Regions from separate parts of the Paenibacillus sp. GYB004 genome, predicted to be linked through region 2. Evidence: riboswitches for the same ligand, from Rfam matches in the RefSeq annotation. Region 2 holds a riboswitch; each other region holds the start of a gene.
The links. A riboswitch is a leader RNA that binds a small molecule or an ion and turns the genes downstream of it on or off. The one in region 2 is predicted to bind cyclic di-AMP.
Positions count from the first base shown of each region.

Region 1: another riboswitch for cyclic di-AMP. It lies ahead of PV433_RS24965 (potassium channel family protein); the one in region 2 lies ahead of PV433_RS28330 (ubiquitin-like domain-containing protein).
Region 3: another riboswitch for cyclic di-AMP. It lies ahead of PV433_RS30480 (CAP domain-containing protein); the one in region 2 lies ahead of PV433_RS28330 (ubiquitin-like domain-containing protein).

Region 1 covers NZ_JARBDB010000057.1:403,273-405,539, reverse strand. The annotation lists gene PV433_RS24970 (potassium transporter TrkG) at 1-88, opposite strand, end outside; gene PV433_RS24965 (potassium channel family protein) at 214-876, opposite strand; cyclic di-AMP (ydaO/yuaA leader) riboswitch at 1,010-1,160, opposite strand; gene PV433_RS24960 (TrkH family potassium uptake protein) at 1,413-2,267, shown strand, end outside.
Region 2 covers NZ_JARBDB010000063.1:163,540-165,806, reverse strand. The annotation lists gene PV433_RS28340 (ABC transporter permease) at 1-12, opposite strand, end outside; gene PV433_RS28335 (ABC transporter ATP-binding protein) at 9-755, opposite strand; cyclic di-AMP (ydaO/yuaA leader) riboswitch at 1,031-1,183, shown strand; gene PV433_RS28330 (ubiquitin-like domain-containing protein) at 1,526-2,267, shown strand, end outside.
Region 3 covers NZ_JARBDB010000067.1:92,883-95,149, forward strand. The annotation lists gene tkt (transketolase) at 1-66, opposite strand, end outside; gene PV433_RS30480 (CAP domain-containing protein) at 442-1,131, opposite strand; cyclic di-AMP (ydaO/yuaA leader) riboswitch at 1,140-1,278, opposite strand; gene PV433_RS30485 (hypothetical protein) at 1,503-2,267, opposite strand, start outside.

The DNA.
Region 1 (2,267 bases), on a different contig from region 2:
CGGGGTTCCAGCTTTCCAGCAAATAAATCAAGCAGAAACCTGCGGCAAACAAAATGCCGGAACCGAGCAAGACAACTTTGGCATGCAGCGATAACCTGCGCCATGAATGTTTGCGGAAAACATAATATGAGTTGGGGAGGGCTCGTTCGCGTCTTTAGCCGGTTAACAATAGAGACAAGGATAGCAAATAGGGAACGGCTATGAATACGTTTTTCATTTCTGTTCATAGTCGTCTTCCAGATCTCGAATATCTGAATTGCTTCCGATTATTACCAGAATATCCCCTGTATTCACTTCATCTTCCGCCTTCGGAGAAATATTGATATGAACCCCCTTCTTGATCGCCATAATCGTACACCCGTACTTGGCCCGAATATTTAATTGTTGTAGAGATTTGCCGTTCATCGCAGGTGGGGCCTTCAGTTCAACCAAATTGTGGTCGGGAGACAACTCGATGTAGTCAATCAGATTATCAGAGCTTAGCTGCTTTCCAAGACGAGCAGCCATGTCTCGTTCCGGATACACAATATGATCTGCGCCTATTTTAGATAGGACCTGGCCATGCATTTCATTTTTGGCTTTGGTTGTTATTTGGGGTATATTCAATTCTTTAAGCAATAAGGTTGTTAAAATGCTCGCTTGCAAATCATCGCCAATAGCCACGATGGCATGAGTAAAGTTCCGCGCTCCAAGCTCTTTCAGCACCCCTTCATCTGTACAATCGGCTTGAACGGCATGGGTTGCTATGCCGGCTATGTCCTGAACAAGTTGCTCATCTTTATCAACGGCGAGCACTTCGTGACCATTTTGAATCAAAGTACGCACCAGGCTCGACCCAAATCGGCCCAAGCCAATCACAATAAACTGTTTTTTCATGTCCTGCACATCCTTCTAAAGAAATTGATCCGTATGACGGTTTTTCTGGGAAAGAACAAAAAAAAGCTTGGAGCAGAGAAATTCTGCTGCCAAGCTTCGGAATGTGAGGGCAGGACAAACCAAAGACGCATTCATGTTCTCTCTCATGACGCCTACGAGGTTAGCTGTCGGATTCGGGTCTGAGAGTCCCCGTTCTTTCTGCAAATGAAAGAATTTACCCCTGAAGCGAAAAACGCTTCGTTGGTTCCCCCGCTCCTTCATTAAGGATTAAGCGATGAATATGAAGTTGTTGTACCCTATCATAAAGCAGTTCATTTCGAAAGTAAACAGGTGACCCGGATCATCCATTATCGATTGCCCGCATAGAGTTATAATTCCGCGCCGTCCCTCCTTGTTTGAGCTATGGGGATAAAAATGCTTCGGATGCGAGGCGGCTTTAGGGTTGAATGCAACGGTACTTTCAGGTAATAATACGAAGATAAAGCTTAACCGGTTTCAGTTTATTTGAGCAGAGCTTGGGAAAGGGGATGATGGTTATGGCTGTACATCCATTCAGATCCACAGCACTTATTCATTTCACGTCATCACGAGTCATTCTCTTAAGTTTTGCCATTCCGATCTTGTTGGGGGCGATTTTGCTAGCTTTGCCCGTCTCTTCTGCATCCGGCAGCAGTATCAGTTGGTTGGACGCGCTTTTTACTTCGACGTCAGCCGTATGCGTTACAGGATTAGTTGTTGTAGATACAGGGACAGCCTACTCTTTGTTTGGGCAAATTGTTATTATGTGTCTGATTCAGATCGGCGGACTCGGATTTATGACATACAGCGTGCTGGTAGCGGTCGTCTTGGGCAAAAAAATAAGTTTGAAGGACCGGCTGCTTATTCAGCAATCGACGAATGCGCTGTCTACACAGGGAGTCGTAAAGCTGACGATTGGTATTTTTGCGGCAGCTCTTGTTATTGAAGCGTTCGGTGCCATTATTTTAACGATTCGCTGGATGGGCGATATGGACTTTATAACCGCGCTTTATTACGGTATCTTTCACTCCGTTTCATCTTTCAATAATGCGGGATTTGGCTTGTGGTCAGATAGTTTGAGCCGATATGTAGGAGATCCGCTGATTAATATCGTAATTCCGCTGTTATTCATCATGGGCGGTCTGGGGTTTACCGTCATCCTTGATCTTTGGAAAAATCGGAGCTGGCGCAAATTATCTCTTCACTCCAAAATCGTGTTATCCACTTCTGCGATTTTATGTGCGGGAGGCTTTCTTGTAATCACAACTATTGAATCATTTAATCCCGACACGTTCGGTGCATTGACAGGATCTGAAAAAATGTGGGCAGGATTTTTTCAGGGGGTAGTGACGAGAACGGCAGGATTTAACACC
Region 2 (2,267 bases):
TGCGGGGTTCATGTCGGCCCCCCTTTTACTAGCGTATAAAATACGTCGTCGAGCGTTGTATCGGGGACAGCCCCGGCGCTCCGGCGCAGCTCGTCGAGCGTCCCTTTCGACGCGATTCTCCCTTTGTTAAGGACGACATACCGGTCGCAATACGTTTCAAGCGTCGACAAAATATGAGAGCTGATCAAGAAGGCGGCGCCGTTCCGTTTGCGCTCCACCATCAGATCGAGCAGCGAACGGATACCGAGCGGATCGAGTCCGAGGAACGGTTCGTCGATGACATACAGCGGAGGTTCGACAAGAAATGCGTTCATGATCATTACTTTTTGACGCATGCCCTTCGACAAGGTCTGAGGGAAGGAGTCCAGCTTTTCGGTCATGTCGAATTGCCCGGCGAGCGTCTCCGAGCGGCGCTTGAATTGCGTCTCATCGAGTCCGTAAGCCATAGCCGTCATCCGTAAATGTTCGCGGATCGTCAGCTCCTCGTACAGTTCGGGGGCTTCGGGCACATAGGCAAAGGAGCCGCGGTACTTCTCGGCGTCGTCCGACACGCGGAGCCCTTTCACCCGAACTTCTCCCTGCTGAGGGACGAGCAGCCCGAGGATGTGTTTGATCGTCGTGCTTTTGCCTGCGCCGTTTAATCCGATCAGCCCGACCATCTCTCCGGAATCGATCGAAAACGAGAGTTCGTGGACGACCGGCCGGTTCCAGATGTAGCCGCCGGACATCCCCTGAATATGCAAAAACGGTTTCATAATGTTCCTCCACATGTAAGCTTTTACCTGTAGGACATCATAACATTTTTGTTCGAGCAAATCACGTTAAAGCGCTTTCTTTTCGCGTTTGACACACGAAGAAAGCGGCATAAAAGAATTAGACGAAGAAAAACAACGATTTGTTGCATAAAAAAAGTGAATTCTCGGTGATTTTTCCCCTTTTCGCATGAAAATCGGATTTATTTCCTCTTTACAGGTTTTTCATAAGGCTTTAATATAACGATCATAATGATTCTAACCGCATACCGCCATCGACTTACCCATCGCTGAGTTTCCGACAGGGAAACGGGGGAACCAAGTTATCTATGGGGTGAATACTGCACGAAGCCGTTCGCGGCGCTGTGCAATTAGGGCGACTCTCGCGTCCGAACCCGGCAGCTAACCTCGTAAGCGTGAAGAGAGAGGCACGATTGTCGGGCATTGATGCGCTCCCAAGTATGGGATGAGCATTCGATTCAACGCCGCGAGAAGAGTACCTCTTCGCCGCGGCTTTTATTTTCGCCTGAAACTATTTCTGCAGGACAGAGCGTACCGGATCTGTCAACGATTGTAGCCCGGAGCCTTACTAACGATGGCAATAGCGTGAATCATCCAAATTTAACCAGGTCACGTCAATTCTAGTCATGCGTAACACTCGACGGCGAGGCTGATGAAGGAGGACCGAAGAAGTGGGCGTTATTCAAAACGGAGAAACCCATGTAAAGCGATCATCCAGCATGTCTTTCGCAATGCGATGGAAGCATGGAAACTTGCGTTTGATCTTAGTAGGCGCTTTGTTTTCAATCGTGATGACAACGATGTTCGTGCTGCTCATGCAAGGCACGTCTATCAAAAAAGTGGGGTTAGTGGTAAACGGGGAAGAGAAACACATAAAAACGAGACAAACTACATTGTCCGCTCTTCTGGAAGAACAGCAAATTCCGGTAAGCGAGCACGACCGGGTCTCGGCGGTGCTTGGTACCGAGTTGAAGCATAACGATAAGTTTCATATCCAGCATACAATCCCGGTGCAGCTCACGGCTGACGGCAGAACCGAAACGTTATACACGGTCGGCAAAACCGTAGAGCAGACGCTGCAAGATCTCGGCATGGAGATCGGGGAACTCGACAAGCTGACGCCACCCGCGGAAGAAGCCGTAACGGAAGGCTCTCAAATTCAGATTGTCCGCGTGCACAAAGTTGTGGAAGACCAGACCGAAACGATTCCGTTCGAGACGGTCAAGCAAGACGATCCCAATCTGCTCAAGGGTAAGGAGCAGGTTGTATCGGAAGGCGTTGAAGGCGTACTTGCGAAGAAGATCGAGAAGGTGTACGAAGACGGCGAGCTCGTAGCCGAGAATGTCGTCGATACGAAAGTTGCACAGGAAAGCGTTACTAAAGTGGTTGCGCTTGGAACCAAAAATCCGGTAGTCGTCTTGTCCGCCTCTTCGCCGAATATCGATGAGGTAATGAAAGGCGATGTCAAATTCGGCTATAAGCAAATTTTGAATA
Region 3 (2,267 bases), on a different contig from region 2:
ATCAATAGACAGCGTGCGGATCGTATCGATCGCCAATTGATCAATCGACTTCGTTTGAGACGTCATCGTTCCATTCCTCCCAAAAATCGGTATTCGCCGCTTGCCGGGTGTCTACCCTGCGCGAACCCCCTTCTTCGTCCAGCGGACACTTTCAGTCGCTTGCATTATTGTACCACTTGATTTGCTTGTTTGCCACAGAACCAAGGCAAAATGCCTTGTCGATTTATAAAACTCCCCCGGATGAAAGGACAGCTCCAGCAGGCATGTCCGTAACTTCCGGGGGAATTGACGTTATTTTTAATTTTGTAAACACCGGCTTTCCGTCCTTCAAGAATGACGCCGGCCGTTTCTTATTGTAACAAAACCATGACTAGTTCATGCGCCGCTCGAGGGCATGCCGCCAAACATGGTACATCCCAATCGAGACGAGAATGGCTTGTATTAGTTCGCAATAAATTCCTGCACCCATTCGCCGTTATAATAAGCGACGCCGATCTTCGTGAAGTTCGGACTCATAATATTTTGACGGTGACCCGGGCTGTTCATCCAGGCGTTCATCACTTCCTGCGGGTTGCGCTGGCCTTTGGCGATATTTTCCCCGGCATACGTATAACGGATTCCGTAAGAACGCATCATATCGAACGGCGAACCGTAAGTCGGCGAGTTATGATCAAAATAGTTGTTATTGTACATGTCCTTCGCTTTGTCCATCGCCATCGCCGTCAGTGCCGGATCGCTCGCGAGCGGCTTCAGTCCCGCTTTGGCGCGTTCCTGGTTGACCAGGGTCACTACTTGGTCGGCATAAGCGGATACCGGAGCCGAAGTATCTGCTCCGGAATCGGTGTCTTGTCCTGTTCCGCCGCCGTTTCCGTACCCGCTGCCATTTCCGCCTCCGTACCACGAACCGGCTCCCGGGATAACGAGCTTCATCCCCGGCCATACTATATTCGGATTCGCCACGTGCGGGTTCGCCTGGATGAGCGACTGCAGGCTGACCCCGTAACGCTGCGATATTTTCCACATCGTATCGCTATGATTCACCGTGTACGAAGTTGCGGCGAAAGCGGAACCTGTTCCGGCAACTACGCTGAGTGCAAGCACCCCGGCCATTACTGTCTTTTTGAAACGCATGTAAACCATCCTCTCCTTTTTGCGGCCTGCGAGGTTAGCTGACGGATTCGGGTCAAAGAGCAATCACCCGGCCAACAAACGTTGGCTTCACCCCGGTGTATCTGGGTTCCCCCGCGCTTCAAAATGAAGCTTCGGCCTGTCTGTATTCCCCATGAAAAGCTCCGGCTGTCTTGTCGACCAGCCGTCCTCCATGCGGTTTTCTCATCTTAACACGGGATATACACGCGATCATTACATAATGTTTTCCAAGCGGAGGCGAGATGGGGTGGGGTAGGGGTTTTGCAATCTGTAGTTTTACGAAAGAAACAACCCTCGAATTCCCCATACGAGGACCGAAGGTTGTAAGTACGTACATATACCCTAGATTAGCGCTACTTGTTCGCATAACGTTCGAGCCAAGCTCTTATTCCTGTCGGCTCACGGCCTTGTTCATCCGTCAATTCGATGATTCCAACGCCTTCTTCATTTTGCAGACTTGCCAGGTCGCTCCCATGAACCCGGCCCTCCAGCTCGGTAATCGTAAACGAAACAAAGCGCATCTCAGGGCCAACCTTGGACGAGATGTCCAGATGATCGGGACCGAACCAGCTGAACGTGAAGTACTTTCCTTCGTTATCGATAGCTAATGCATAAAGTTGTGTGATTTCCATGTTATACTCTTTTAGCCAACGTTCAAGCGTACTGAAACCAACGTTCTGCTCGAAGGTAATGGCAAATCGGCTGTACGAATGTTCGGTAATTGTATCAAGCTTCGCCTTCGCCGCTTTTTTATACAGCTCAAGAGACTCTTTGGAATGGATATATGCGGCATCGCTCTTGATTTTCACAGCTGTCGGTTGCTTCTGCGGTCCAATGTATCGAATGACCGAGTCCTCCGAAGCGTGCCGTTTAGCAGGCCATTCTTCCACTTGTGATTCCTTCCACGATACGCTTGTGATCAGATCGCCAGTGTCCGGCAAGTCGTATACCGAGCCGTTTGGCTGAGCGAATCTTTGAAGCGATTCCATCGTCACCTGATGCGACTCATCGTTCCCCGATCGTTTCCAGAACGTTTGGACAAAATAAGGCGTGTCCGCACGAATCTGCTCCGGGTCCCAAAATGTCGCTTTGATCCGGTACCCTTCCGAACCGTCCTC